DNA from 2 places in the Massilimicrobiota sp. An80 genome. Region 1 is predicted to be linked to the other one. Evidence: a T-box and tRNA genes for the amino acid it is inferred to sense, from the RefSeq annotation. Region 1 holds a T-box; the other holds one or more tRNA genes.
The links. A T-box is a leader RNA that pairs with one kind of tRNA and senses whether it is charged. The one in region 1 lies ahead of tyrS (tyrosine--tRNA ligase), so its partner is inferred to be a tRNA-Tyr.
Positions count from the first base shown of each region.

Region 1 (7,123 bases):
AGTGGCTGCTTCCTTTTGTTTTGGATTTAATAATTTGTCTAAATTCATCGTATCACATCCTCTCAGTCTAATCATTATATCATAATTACTCAAAAAAGAAATCAAAAACATGAATAAAGGTTGAATTCAAAATGAATCAATGAAATAATGAAACGAGAGGTGAAAATCATGTATTTAGCTATAGATATAGGTGGTACATATACCAAATATGGATATTATCAATCTAATGGGATATGCTTACAAAAAAATATGATTCCTACTGTCAAAACCAACAAAGAAACATTCTATCATGCTTTAAAAACATTAATCACAAAAGAAGTCGAAGGAATAGCTGTCAGTATGCCCGGTCTTATTGATAGTCAAAGAGGATATATCCACGCTATTACTTTACTGCCCTATTTCAATGAAACAGATTTTTGTCAAGAATTTTCCAGTTTAACTCACTTACCAGTCACTTTACAAAATGATGCCAAATGCGCTACTTTAGGTGAAATGTGGAAAGGAAGCTTAAAGAACGTTGATAATGGTTTTATGATTGTCTTAGGTTCAGGTATTGGCGGAACATATATATTACATGAAAAAATCGTAGAATCAAAACACTATAAAATTGGAGAGCTCGGTTCTTTTTTAATCCCTACATCAAATGGCTATTCTAACTTTGGTAAAGAATATAATGCTGTTAAACTCATTCATGATCTGAGTGATATTTTAAAATGTCCTGATGATGGACAGATTGTATTTCAACAACTGACTTCATCTCATCAAGCTATGCAGTATTTTGAACACTATTGTTTACAGATTGCAACAATGATCTATAATCTTGATTATTTACTAGATTTAGATATCGTAACTATTGGTGGAGGAATCAGTCAACAGCCATTTCTCATTCAAACTATTCAAAAACAATTTCATGATTTAAGAAAACAATACAAAGAAGATGATCATGAACCAGTTATTAAAGCCTGTCAATTTCAAAATGAAGCCAATTTACTTGGAGCATTGTATCATTTTCATACCAAAAAAGGAGGTTAATTTTATCAATTAATCTCCTTTGCTATTTGAGAAAAATATTCTCTGACATATTCACGATCTTTATAAAGTTGTTGAATGAGTTCTTCTTTAGAATGAAATGGTTTTTCCTTACGTATCAAATCATAAAATTCTACGTAAATCTCTTTTCCATAAATATCATGATTAAAATCTAAAATATGAACTTCTAAAGAAGCTTTATCTAATGGTTGAAAAGTGGGATTATATCCAATATTACACATTCCCATGTAGGTATTTTGATTGATAATCACTTTAACAGCATAGACACCACCACAAGGTAAAAAATAAGAACCATAATCAATATTAGCTGTTGGAAAACCAATTTCATGTCCAATATGTCTACCGTGGATAACCTGACCATGTACACAGTATTGACGTCCTAATAATTCATTTAAATCTTTCATTTGTCCATTTTCTAGATGCTGTCGAATACGTGTTGAAGAAATCTTTTCTCCTTTATAAATGACTTCATCTATAACACTGACATTAAAACCAAAAGATTCCTGCAATGTTTTCGCATCACCCTGATTTTTTGCACCAAAACGAAAATCAAAACCACAGACTACATGCTTGATACCACATTCAATAAGATATTTCTGTATGAATTCTTGAGGCGATAAAGCAGCAACCTTGGGTGTAAATTCAATCACAAACAAATAATCAAATCCTCTTTTTTTAAGAATTTCATAACGATCATCAATGGAAGTCAGACATTTTTCTTCTTTTAACTTTCCTAATACATAAAGTGGATAATGATCAAAAGTTATTAAAGCTTTATGATAATGCTTTGTGTCTGCAACTCGTTTCACTTCTTCAACAAGTGCCATATGCCCTACATGTAAACCATCAAAAAAACCAATTGCTGCTACAATAGAGTCTGTCATATGTAATTGCATATCTTCTTTTAAATAAATGATTTCCATTAAAATAGCCCTCTTATACTTTTTAAATATCCTTCACCATCAGGTCCATAAACCGCTAAAACCTTATGATTTTGATTACATACAACAACCTGATGATCAATATCACTCTTTATTTTTTTACCATGATAAACAATATTTTCATCATCAATGTAATAATGTTCAAAATGTTGAAATGCATCTTCTAAACTCATGAACTGATAATGTCCTTGTTCAATATCTTCTAAACTATAACAGTCTTCAAGATAAAACTCTCCTGAAGCTAAACGTATTAAATGAGTCATATGTGCAGGATAGCCCAACTTTTTTCCTATATCTACACACAATGAACGAATATATGTGCCTTTGGAACATTTTACCTGAAATGTTATGGATTGATCTTGTTGGGAAATTAACTCTATTTTTTCAATCATAATAGTTCGGGGTTGAATATCTACATGTTCCTGATTTCTGGCATATTCATACAATTTTTTACCATGCACTTTAATAGCCGAATAAATAGGCGGAATTTGTTGTTGCTTTCCAATAAAAGACTGTAAAGTTTCTTCAACATCTCTTACACCATGAAAGGCTTTTTCTTCCATAATTTGACCACTACTATCGTATGTATCAGTAGCTGTTCCTAAAAAGAGTGTCGCCTGATAAACTTTTGTTTCACTCATTAAAAATTGTAAAGCCTTTGTTGCTTTGCCAATACACAAAACCAGAACACCTGTGGCATCAGGATCCAATGTCCCACAATGTCCAACTTTTTTTGTATGAAGAATCTTTCTAATACGATTCACAACATCATGACTTGTCATACCTGCCGGTTTATTAACTAACAATATTCCATCCATTTCAAAACCTCCTCATCTGTGAAATATAAAAATGAGTCATTAGACTCAAATTTATTGAATTTCACGATAAATCTTGTGCAAAGTAATATCAAATGTTGCTTCTTTTCCTGCAAGCTCTGCAGTGTAGTTTTCAGGAAAAGTTACAGTAATTGTTTTTTCTTCATCTAATTTCATCCCAACAATTCCATCTTCAAAACCATCAATCATGGTATCAGAACCTAATTTTAACTCATAACCCTCTGCACTTCCACCATTGAAAGCTACACCGTCAATTTTTCCTACAAAATCAATATTCACATAATCGCCATTTTGAGCTACAGCAGTTTGATTTTGAGTATCACTATTTTGTGTTTCTTGACTTTGTGATGAACAACCCAAAAGCATAACTAATGCCATGAAACTTCCTAATATTTTTTTCATCCTATCCTCCTATTTATGATTAATAACATAATAATTTTTCTTACCACGTCTAATAACAGTTGCCTGTTTTCCAAAAGCATTTTCTTTTTGAATAACAAAGCTTACATCTGTAATCTTTTCTCCATTGACAAGAACAGAACCACCTGTAACAAATTGACGTGCTTCTCGATTTGATGAAGCAGCCCCTACTTTAACTAAAGCATTTAAAATTTGTGTATCTTCTTCCATATCTATACTAGGAACACCATGGAAGCATGACTGAACTTGTTCTAATGTTAAATCTTGAATTTTACCAGAGAATAACATTTGGCTAATATCCAAAGCTTCCTGATATGCTTCTTCACCATGGATAAATGTAATCACTTCTTTTGATAGAGCTTTATGTGCTTCTCTTAAATGAGGCTGTGTTTTATTCTTTTCTTCTAATTCTTCAATTTCTTCTTTAGATAAGAAAGTTAAGAATTTTAAGTAATCAATGACTTTATCATCTTCTGAATTAATAAAGAACTGATACATTTCATATGGTGATGTTTTTTTACGATCTAACCAAATGGCATGACCGTTTGTTTTTCCAAATTTCGTACCATCAGATTTAGTAAGCAAAGGCATTGTAAATCCATAAGCTTCTTTCCCTGTTTTCTTTCTAATCAATTCAATACCAGCAGTAATATTTCCCCATTGATCTTGTCCAGCTACCTGCATTTGGCAACCTTTATTTTCATATAACCAATAGAAATCCATGGCCTGCATAATCATGTAAGAAAATTCAGTATATGTAATTCCTAAGTCTAATCTTCTTTTGACAATATCTTTATTCAACATATAGTTGACATTAAAATATTTACCATAATCTCTTAAAAAATCAATGAAGTTTAAATCTTTTGACCAATCATAATTATTCACAACTTCAAACCCAAATAAATCCTGAGCCTGTTTTTTTAGACATTCAAAATTATGTTGTACTTCTTCTTTAGTAATCATTGGTCTTTCAGTATCAGGTTTAGGATCTCCAATCAAACCTGTAGCTCCACCTACTAATAAAATAGGATTATGTCCGGCATCCTTTAATCGTTTACTAATCAAAAATGATGAGAAATGTCCAATATGTAAACTATCACCAGTTGGATCAGTACCAATATAAAAAGTCATTCCTCCATTATTTAATTTTTCTTCAATATCTGGCGAGCTAACATCTTTAATTAAACCACGCCATACTAATTCATCATAAATTTTCATAACATATATCCTCCTTATAAAATAAAAAAAGAATTCATCAAAAGGACGAATTCTCGCGGTACCACCTTTATTTATGCATTAAGCATACGCTCTTTATTGATAACGATGTTGCCACCGGCTAAACTTTTCATTTAGCTGCTCCAAAGTGTATTCATTATAAACAATGATCTATTTCCACCAATCATAGACTCTCTATAACATCCATTTATAATTACTTGTCTTCTTCAACGCTTAAATATATAATATGCGATTTTCAAGTCGAAGTCAACTTAAAATTTTTACTTTGCATTTTGATTGATAAATTCAACTGAAGTTTTAGAATATACAATTTTTTGTGCTTGATACAAACTAAAATATCCTGATAAAACATAACATAATGCAACAACAATAGCCATTGCTGTTAAATATTGAATACCAAACATTTCAGCCCCTAACATGAGACTTGTAAGTGGTGAATTAATAACACAACAAAACATACCAACAATTCCAATAACAGCCCCTAGATGAGGATCAATGCCCAATAATAAAGCTGATACATATCCTAAAGTTGAACCAATCACAAAAGTTGGAACAATTTCTCCACCTTTAAAACCACAGCCGATAGTAATAGCAGTAAAAATAGCTTTCATGAAAAAATCATATGGTAGAGCCTGATGATAAAGAGCTTCTGCAACAATTTCCATTCCAGCTCCTAAATATCTTTGTTGAAAAAAGAAAACCAAAATCATCAACATGAATGATCCCATAATAACTCGTATATATGGATTATGAAAATATTGATGAAAACATTTGTGACTATAATGCATCATTAATACAAATACAATGGAAAAAGCAGCAATAATAAATGCAAAAACAGCTAATCTTAAACTCATAATTGGTGTTAATTGAAAAGGAATTGATAACTGATAAAAAGTTGGCTGACATCCAAAAAGTTGTGCAATTCCAAATGAAATCAAACTACTGCATAAGCATGGAACTAATGCCGCATAATAAAATACACCGACACTAACAACTTCCATGGAAAAAAGTGTCGCAGTTAATGGAGTTCCAAATAAAGCTGAAAAGACTGCACTCATACCACACATAATCAGCATTGACATTTCACGCTGATCAGCATGAATTATTTTTCCAAAAGATGTTGCTAGAGAACCACCAATTTGTAATGCAGCTCCTTCTCTTCCACTAGAACCTCCAAACAAATGGGTAATAATAGTGGCTAAAAAAATCGCTGGTGCTAATAAAACAGGAACTTTTTCCTGTTGGCGAATAGATTGAATAATCGTATTTGTTCCTGGTTCGTGAGATAAATGAACCAGACGATAAAGATAGACAATACAAACACCACCAATTGGCAATCCCCATACAATCCATGAATGTGACAAACGAAAATCAGTAACATAATCAATAGAAATATGAAACAATGCTCCTACAATACCACAGACAATACCCAAAACAAAAGCAATCCATAACCATTTACAGACAAAACATATATTTAACTTTAAATCTATAAAGAATTGTTTGATATACATAAGATTCCCCTTTGAAAAAAACTTCTAAATCAATTAGAAGTCTTTCTTTGTTGTAGCACGTGGCATCAATAAATGTTGAATGACAACAGCTTTGTTTTCAATTTCTTCATCATTAAGTATTTTTGTTAGCAATCTTACAGCTAATGCCCCCATATCATACACAGGAACATGAATAGATGTTAATGAAGGGCGACAAATCAAAGCATAGCTTGTATTCATCATACCAATAACTTCCATTTCATCAGGAATTTCAATTCCATTGTCAATTGCAGCATTCACAACAGCAACAGCTTCCTTATCATAACTTGTAAAAACAAGATCATGTCGATGATTTTTAAAATACTCTAAAAATTGTGGATAGCTTTTTTCATAATGTGATGATGTATGTACGACCTGTTTTGTTGCATCAAAAACCAAATCATATTTTTGATAAGCTTCCTGAATTCCAGTAATCATTTCTTCTATGTTGATTAAATTCTGCTTAGGTGACACAAACAAAATATCACTTTTTCCCTGTGCCAAATATTTATCAACAACCTCATATGCAATCTTTTTTGCATCAGCAAAAATAGATCCCATATATTTCCCAGTAACACTTGTTCCAATAACAACTGCAGGTATTTTATATTTATTAACTAAAGCAATTTCCTTTTCGATTTCTTCATTATTAAATAAAATCACACCATCTGCACGTGATTTCACAACTTTTTCAATAACAGTTTCAATAGGATTGCCATCTCCAATTTCATCTGTTGTATAAATACTGACATTATAATCTAAACGGCGACTTGTATCACCTATTCCACCAATCATATCTTTCACATGAGCAAATAATGATTGTGGAAAAACAATAGCAATCGTTGTTGTCTTACTTGTTGCAAGACCTCTGGCAATCTGATTGGGTTTGAAATCTAAACGTTGAATAGCCTCAAGGACTTTATCACGTGTTTTAGGTTTCACAACACTCGAACCGTTAATAACACGTGAAACTGTTGCCAGAGAAACACCAGCTTCTCTAGCAACATCATAAATTGTTACATTTTTTCCCATGATTAATCTTTAATCTCTTCAATCATTTCATCTAATTTTTCTTCAACATTCTCGATTTCATTTTCAAAAGCTTCTAAAT
Region 1 is NZ_NFHI01000036.1:10,716-17,838, forward strand. Features, by position in the region: gene B5G32_RS09935 (ATP-dependent helicase) at 1-48, opposite strand, end outside; gene B5G32_RS09940 (ROK family protein) at 169-1,032, shown strand; gene B5G32_RS09945 (bifunctional riboflavin kinase/FAD synthetase) at 1,038-1,973, opposite strand; gene truB (tRNA pseudouridine(55) synthase TruB) at 1,973-2,809, opposite strand; gene B5G32_RS09955 (FKBP-type peptidyl-prolyl cis-trans isomerase) at 2,861-3,229, opposite strand; gene tyrS (tyrosine--tRNA ligase) at 3,239-4,465, opposite strand; T-box leader at 4,504-4,702, opposite strand; gene B5G32_RS09965 (chloride channel protein) at 4,744-5,994, opposite strand; gene B5G32_RS09970 (LacI family DNA-binding transcriptional regulator) at 6,028-7,044, opposite strand; gene B5G32_RS09975 (YtxH domain-containing protein) at 7,047-7,123, opposite strand, start outside.

Region 2 (7,123 bases), on a different contig from region 1:
TTGATAGCCAACATAACCAGCAAGACATAATGCTATTATAATAACGATAATAAATAGGAATAAAAAGAATTTTGAAAGAAACGAATGTTTCTTTTTTTCTTTAATGACTTTTGTATGATGTTTAGTTTTCTTTTTTGTTTTTTTCTTAACTTTGGCTCTTGGTTTTTGTTTTTTAGAAACAGGTTTATTTTGTGTTGAATGAGAGTTGATATATTCAGTTTCTTTTGGATCTTCATGAGAAGTGTCATGAAGATGTTCATCAAAATCATTATGAAGATCACTATTAAGATCATCATGATAATCATTGTTTTGCTCTTTTAAATCATTATCGTATGCAAAGTCATCATCTTCATCATCAAATGTAAATTTTTTTACCATTTTTATCACCTGTGTATAGTATGAACATTTTCTATGACTTTTATATTAACTTTATATTGTATGATAGTTAATTATGTATTAAAATATATTTAGTAATACTAAATAGAAAAGAGCTGATTGAATGAATGAAAGATATGAAAGACAATTAAAAAAAGGAATTTTAGAAATTTTGGTTTTACAGCTTCTTTCACAAGAAAGGATGTATGGCTATCAGATGATTATGTATATGAAAGAAAAAAGTCATGGTATGTTTGAAATGAAAGAAGGAACACTCTATCCTATTTTATATCGTTTAGAGGATGATGAATTGGTTGAAAGTCAATGGACGCCACCACAAAATAAAGAATTATCACGTAAATATTATTGCTTGACAGATAAAGGGAAAGAACAGCTCAAAGCATTGAAACAATTATGGAAGAATTTTTCAATGGTTGTTAATGAGATATTAGAGGAGAATGAATATGAATAAAGAAAAATATATAAAAAAAGTTATCAGATTATTAAATTGTTCTCAACAACAAAAGAAAAAAATTAAATTGGATTTAGAAAATGACATTGAAATGGCATTAAAAAATGGTGAATCATTTGAAGAAATCATTCAAAGAATGGGGACACCAAAAGAATTGGCTCATGAATTTAATGAAAACATGGGTGTGAAAACACGTCGTTCTTATAAAAAAATAATTGGCATTATTATGGGTGTTGTCGCTGTATTGATTTTAGGTGTCTATTTATTGGTACGTTCTCTTATTCCTGAGTATCAGACATTAGGAACATCTGGATTATTTGATCAAAAAACAGTTGAACAGCATATGGAAGAAACAATTTTAGATATATCACATCTTGACATACAAGCTATACTTGAAAATTGTGATGAAAAAATGAAAGAATCCATGTCAGAAAGTCTTCTCAAGGAATCAATTTTATCGTTAGGAGATTTGGGAGATTATCAACGTATAACAAGTCAGAGATATACAGAAATTAAACAAAACAATGATATTTGTGTTGTGGGAGAAGTTGTTGCATTATATGAACAGCGTAGTGTAACATACACAATAACTTTTAATGAAAATTATGAATTAATGGGGTTATATATGAAATGATGGAGAATATAAGTTATCTGTTAATGTCAATCACATGCTTTGTTTTTGCATATGCACACTTTAAAGGTAATGTTTCGTTGGTTCATAGTTATCATAAAAGAAAAATAAAACAAGAGAATCTGATGTCATATTCAAAGACAATGGGAGTAGGTATGTTGATATGTGGTTTGGGTTGTTTGATGAATCTTTTAGCTCGTTTATTACGTTTATTTGTGTTGGGTGAAATATTCATAGTTATTGGCATAATAGCGGGTGTTGGAATCATGCTTTATGCTCAATTGAAGTATAATCATGGTATCTTTTAGGAGGCGATAGAATGGGACTTGTGATATCTATCATATTTTTAATAATATCCATCTTATTATTAATGGGAAAAGGATCGTTTTTTGATTGCTGGTTATAACACTGCTAGTGAAAAAGAAAAAGCAAAGTATAATGAAAAGAAATTATGTCGTATTGTAGGATTAGGTTTTCTTGTTATGACTTGTGGCTTGTTTTCTTTGTTTATGCTAAAAGATATAGGACTATATATAATGATAGGAACTTTTATTGTTGGAATGGCGATTATTTTTGTTGGCAGTGAGTATGCCAGTGTAGAGCGTAATCAAAAGAAAATGAAAATGTCTATAGGAATAGGGGTATTGATTACTGTTATTTTGGGAGCTTTTATTATGGGTGTTATGTTTATAGGGGATATTGATATAGAATATAATGATGACTATGTTCAACTATCAGGAACTTTTGTATCATCTTTAAAAATTGATTATGATGATATTTTAAAAGTAGAATATTGTGATGATTTTGATATTGGTCGTAAGAAAAATGGTATCAATAATGCAGTTGTTGAAGCGGGTAGATATTATAATGATGAATTTGGGAATTATCATCTTTATGCATACACGCATAGTTCACATTATGTTATTATTTATACAGAAAATGAAATTTTTGTTGTGAGTGGAGAAAATGAAAAACAGACTCAAAATATTTATAATCAATTAAGTTCATATAAAAAAGCAACGTTATCTCACGTTGCTTTTTTTGGCTAGTTAAATAGATGAAATTTTGAAAAAGGGAATAATTTTGAAAAACTAGCACAGTTGAAGTAATGCTCACATTTTATCCAAGAAGGACAAATTTCATAATTGTGAGCTAATAAGAAATAATTATAAGAAACATTCATGAAAAGACCCTCCTTTGATAATAGATCATTTTTTACACTTTTATTATATGATTTTTTATGTAAAAGAAAAGGGTCTGAGAATCTAAATATGATGATTGATTTTTGTGCATATTGCACAAAAGAAGAGTATAATAAAAGAAAGTAGGTGAGATGATGGGATTTACAATAGAAGATGCATTGAATGAAACCAAAGAATTATATCAGCTTACACTATTATGTGGACAAAAAGGGTGTGCCAATGCTATGAGCTGGGTTCACCTTATTGAAGATACAACGACAATTCAACAATTGTGGGGAAAAGAATTGATTGTGACAAGTGGTTTAGGATTTCAAAAAGAAGGAGCACTTTTAAACCTTGTAGAATATTTGGTTAAGTATCATAGTGTCGGGCTTATTATTAATACTGGAAAGTATATTTTTGATGTTCCTCAAGATGTTCTTGATTATTGTGAAAACAATGATTTTCCGCTGTTAATTTCACCATGGCATATTCATATGGTTGACCTGATTAAAGATTTTTGTATGCGTTGTTTGTTTTCGCAAAAAGAGGATTATTTGGTTACACAGTATTTTCAAAATATTTTTAGTGATCCACGCACTATTGAAGAAAATAGGAATGAATTAATGCGTAGTTTTGATGTAGATGGAGATTTTCAGGTTTTGTTGATAGATATTGAGGATGCCAGTCAGTATAGTGAAATTGAAAGAAGAAGATTATCTTTACAATTACAGCTCTATTTTGAAAAAATAGAGTGTCCCTATAGCTTTTTTTGGTATGATGGATATTATGTGCTGATTGTGAATAATTTATCTCAAAAGGTCTTTTATCAACTAGTGGAGTCCATGTATCATCGTGCTAAAAATAGAATGAGAGTATCTGCTTTGCATATTGGAATGGGTACACAATTAAAAGATATCAGAGAATTGAATTTAAGTTATCAACGCGCTTTATCAGCAGTAACATTTGCCAGAATGTTTCAAAAAAATATTATTTGTTTTGATGATATGGGTATTTATCAGATTTTATTTTCTATACAGGATCAAAAAATATTATCTGATATGTATCATCATTTATTAGATACATTGATTCAATATGATCAAAAACATAATAGTGAATTAGAAAAAACATTATATTATTATTTGAAATATGATGGAAGTCCACAAAAAATTGCGAGATCAACATATACGCATCGTAATACTGTTCATTATCGTATTGAAAAAATAAAAACACTTTTAAATTGTGAACTTGCAACTTTTGAAGAAAAATTTCCTTATATGATAGCCTTTTATATTGCTAAAATGATGAAATAGAAGAAAACAGAAAAATGAGACATAATTTCTGTTTCTTTTTTATTTTCATTTTTTTCTTGACGTGTTCATAGTCGTATGCTATTATAAGAGGGCACTAGAAATTGGAGGTTTAGCTCAGTTGGGAGAGCATCTGCCTTACAAGCAGAGGGTCAGCGGTTCGAGCCCGTTAACCTCCACCATTTATGCCGGCTTAGCTCAATTGGTAGAGCAACTGACTTGTAATCAGTAGGTTGAGGGTTCAAGTCCTTTAGCCGGCACCATATACGGGGAGGTAGCGAAGTGGCTAAACGCGGCTGACTGTAACTCAGTTCCTTTCGGTTCGGTGGTTCGAATCCGCCCCTCCCCACCATTTCTGTTGGGATATAGCCAAGCGGTAAGGCAACAGACTTTGACTCTGTCATTGCGCTGGTTCGAATCCAGCTATCCCAGCCATTTGACCCGCTAGCTCAGTAGGTAGAGCATCTGACTTTTAATCAGAGGGTCAGGCGTTCGAGTCGCCTGCGGGTCACCATTCTTTTGCGGGTGTAGTTCAATGGTAGAACTTCAGCCTTCCAAGCTGACTACGTGGGTTCGATTCCCATCACCCGCTCCAATTGAATGAACACAAACTTTTATGAAATATGAGATATCAAGCAAAATTATACAATTCTGTTTGGTATCTTTTTTATTTATAAAAAGTATGGATGTAAAAAGACTTAATTGAAAAACAAGTTAATCTATTAAATTTATAGTTTTCTAATAGATTATTTCATTTGTATAAAAGTCATATTAATAAATGTTAAGGTATCCTTAATGATTTTAATTGTTTGATTGTTGTTATGTTTTTATGTAAAATGAAGTTTTATCTTATGTAATTCTGGAGATGATTGTTATATTTTGATAAAATGATATTAGAAAAGTCATTAAGATGTAAACCAATAGAACTGGAAGTAAAATGATAATTGAAAAGAAAGGTGGGATGGTCAATGTTAAAATCAAAAAAAATAATATGTTTTATAGTTTGTCTATTGGTTTTTATAGTGGTTCTTGTTTTTATAGACCAGCAAACGACTTATATGGTTGCGGTAAATCAAAATAACGTCGAAGTTTCCAATGAAAATATTGTCATAGAGATGAGTTCAGGAACTTCGGTAGGTTATTTTAAGAAGGCTGAGCTAGAAGAAATAGATGATGGTATTTATAGAATTGAAGCATATTTTTCGTTATTATCAGGGGAATCTTCAGGATATCAATACACAATTGACAACTCAGACAAGCATATTAAAGAGATAAGGCAATATCATTTAGATGAACCTGATGAGTATACTGTCATATATCAAAATAATAACTAAGGTGTGATCTATTTATTAATTTTTGTTCTCTTTTCAAAGAGAACATTTTTTATTGTGAAATGATAGGAATAAAAAAAGAAGTGATCGCTCACTTCTATACACCTGGCTTACCAAGTAATTTAAACATATTTTTCTTATAAACTTCAACACCTGGTTGATTGAATGGATTGACACCTAATAAGTATACTGATAAAGCACAAGCTTTTTCAAAGAAGTATACCATGTATCCAAATGAGTATGGAGTTAATTCATCAAGTGTAATTTGAATGTTAGGAACATTTCCAGTGTTGACATGGGCATCAATTGTTCCTTCACATGCTTTTTTATTAACATAATCAACAGTTTTTCCTGCAAGATAGTTTAAGTTATCTAAGTTATCAGGATCACTAGGAATTTCTAAATCAGAAATTGGATTTGCAATTTTTAAAATAGTTTCATATAAAACTTTGCTTCCTTCTTGAATAAATTGTCCAAGTGAATGTAAATCAGTTGAGAAAGTTGCACTTGTAGGTAAGATTCCTTTTCCTTCTTTTCCTTCTGATTCACCGAATAATTGTTTCCACCATTCAGCAGTTTGTGCTAACTGTAATTCATAAGTCACAAACATTTCGGCAGGATAACCTTGTTTTGATAACATTTGTCTTGCAACACCATATTGATAAGCACTGTTTTTGTCTAAGTCAGGATTGCTGTATTCTTCTCTTGCATCAGCAGCACCTTTCATCATAGCATCAATATCAATACCGGCCATAGCGATAGGGAATAAACCAACAGCAGTTAAAACAGAATAACGTCCACCAACATCATCAGGGACAACAAATGTTGTATATCCTTCGTTAGTAGCTAAAGTTTTTAATGCTCCTTTTTCTTTATCAGTAGTTGCAACAATTCTCTTTCTTGCAACTTCTTTACCTTTTGTTGATTCTAGTAATTCTTTAAAGATTCTAAATGCAATAGAAGTTTCAGTTGTTGTTCCAGATTTAGAAATAACATTAATTGCGAATTCTTTATCTTTTACATATTCTTTGACTTGAGATAAGTAGTTAGAAGAGAATGTATTTCCAATATAAATAATTTGCACAGAATGAGTAGGGTATAAACCATTTAAGGCTTCAATGGCAGCTCTTGCACCTAAATAAGAACCACCAATACCACATACTAATAAAACATCAATTTCATCTTTTAATTCATTAACTTTTGCTTTAATAGCTTCAACTTCATCTTTATCATAGTTTACAGGTAAGTCAACCCATCCTAAGAAGTCACTTCCTTGTCCAGTTTTGTTATGGATCATATCATGAATTTGAGCAACTTGTTCTTTGTATGAGTCCATACTTTCAGTTAATTTTGCTTTTGATAAATCAACTTTAATCATCATTCTTCCTCCTTGATTACGCCTAGAGTTATCCACTCAGGCAATTTTTCTTTTAATGGATAAAATCCTAAAGGTGTTTCTTGTATCTTTTCTCTCTGGTTTTTATAAGCTCTTTTGTATTTTCTTTTCGCCATATGAACAGCTTTTAAAGAAAGCTTGGCTTGATGTGTTGTATGATCAATATCAATCACTTTTACACGAATGACTTCGCCAACATGTACAAAATTTTCTACATTTCTAACGAATTTATCAGATATTTCAGAGATATGAATTAAACCAGAAGATTGATCGGGTAAAGATGCAAATGCACCATAAGGTTGAATTCCCGTAATGGTTACATCAATAATATCACCAGTTTTGACACGATGCTCCATTGACATCCCTCCAATCATACTCATTATAGCATAAAGTCATATTTGTGGAAAGTGAAATCAAAGCATTGGAC
Region 2 is NZ_NFHI01000010.1:17,901-25,023, forward strand. Features, by position in the region: gene B5G32_RS04300 (DUF2371 domain-containing protein) at 1-378, opposite strand, end outside; gene B5G32_RS04305 (PadR family transcriptional regulator) at 500-847, shown strand; gene B5G32_RS04310 (DUF3887 domain-containing protein) at 840-1,481, shown strand; gene B5G32_RS13660 (hypothetical protein) at 1,604-1,786, shown strand; gene B5G32_RS04320 (DUF3784 domain-containing protein) at 1,868-2,527, shown strand; gene B5G32_RS04325 (PucR family transcriptional regulator) at 2,815-3,972, shown strand; tRNA gene B5G32_RS04330 (tRNA-Val) at 4,076-4,151, shown strand; tRNA gene B5G32_RS04335 (tRNA-Thr) at 4,157-4,232, shown strand; tRNA gene B5G32_RS04340 (tRNA-Tyr) at 4,238-4,321, shown strand; tRNA gene B5G32_RS04345 (tRNA-Gln) at 4,329-4,404, shown strand; tRNA gene B5G32_RS04350 (tRNA-Lys) at 4,408-4,483, shown strand; tRNA gene B5G32_RS04355 (tRNA-Gly) at 4,491-4,564, shown strand; gene B5G32_RS04360 (hypothetical protein) at 4,938-5,303, shown strand; gene B5G32_RS04365 (glucose-6-phosphate isomerase) at 5,398-6,678, opposite strand; gene B5G32_RS04370 (CvfD/Ygs/GSP13 family RNA-binding post-transcriptional regulator) at 6,678-7,052, opposite strand.
Region 2: it encodes a tRNA-Tyr, which carries the amino acid that the T-box ahead of tyrS (tyrosine--tRNA ligase) is inferred to sense. The anticodon was not compared.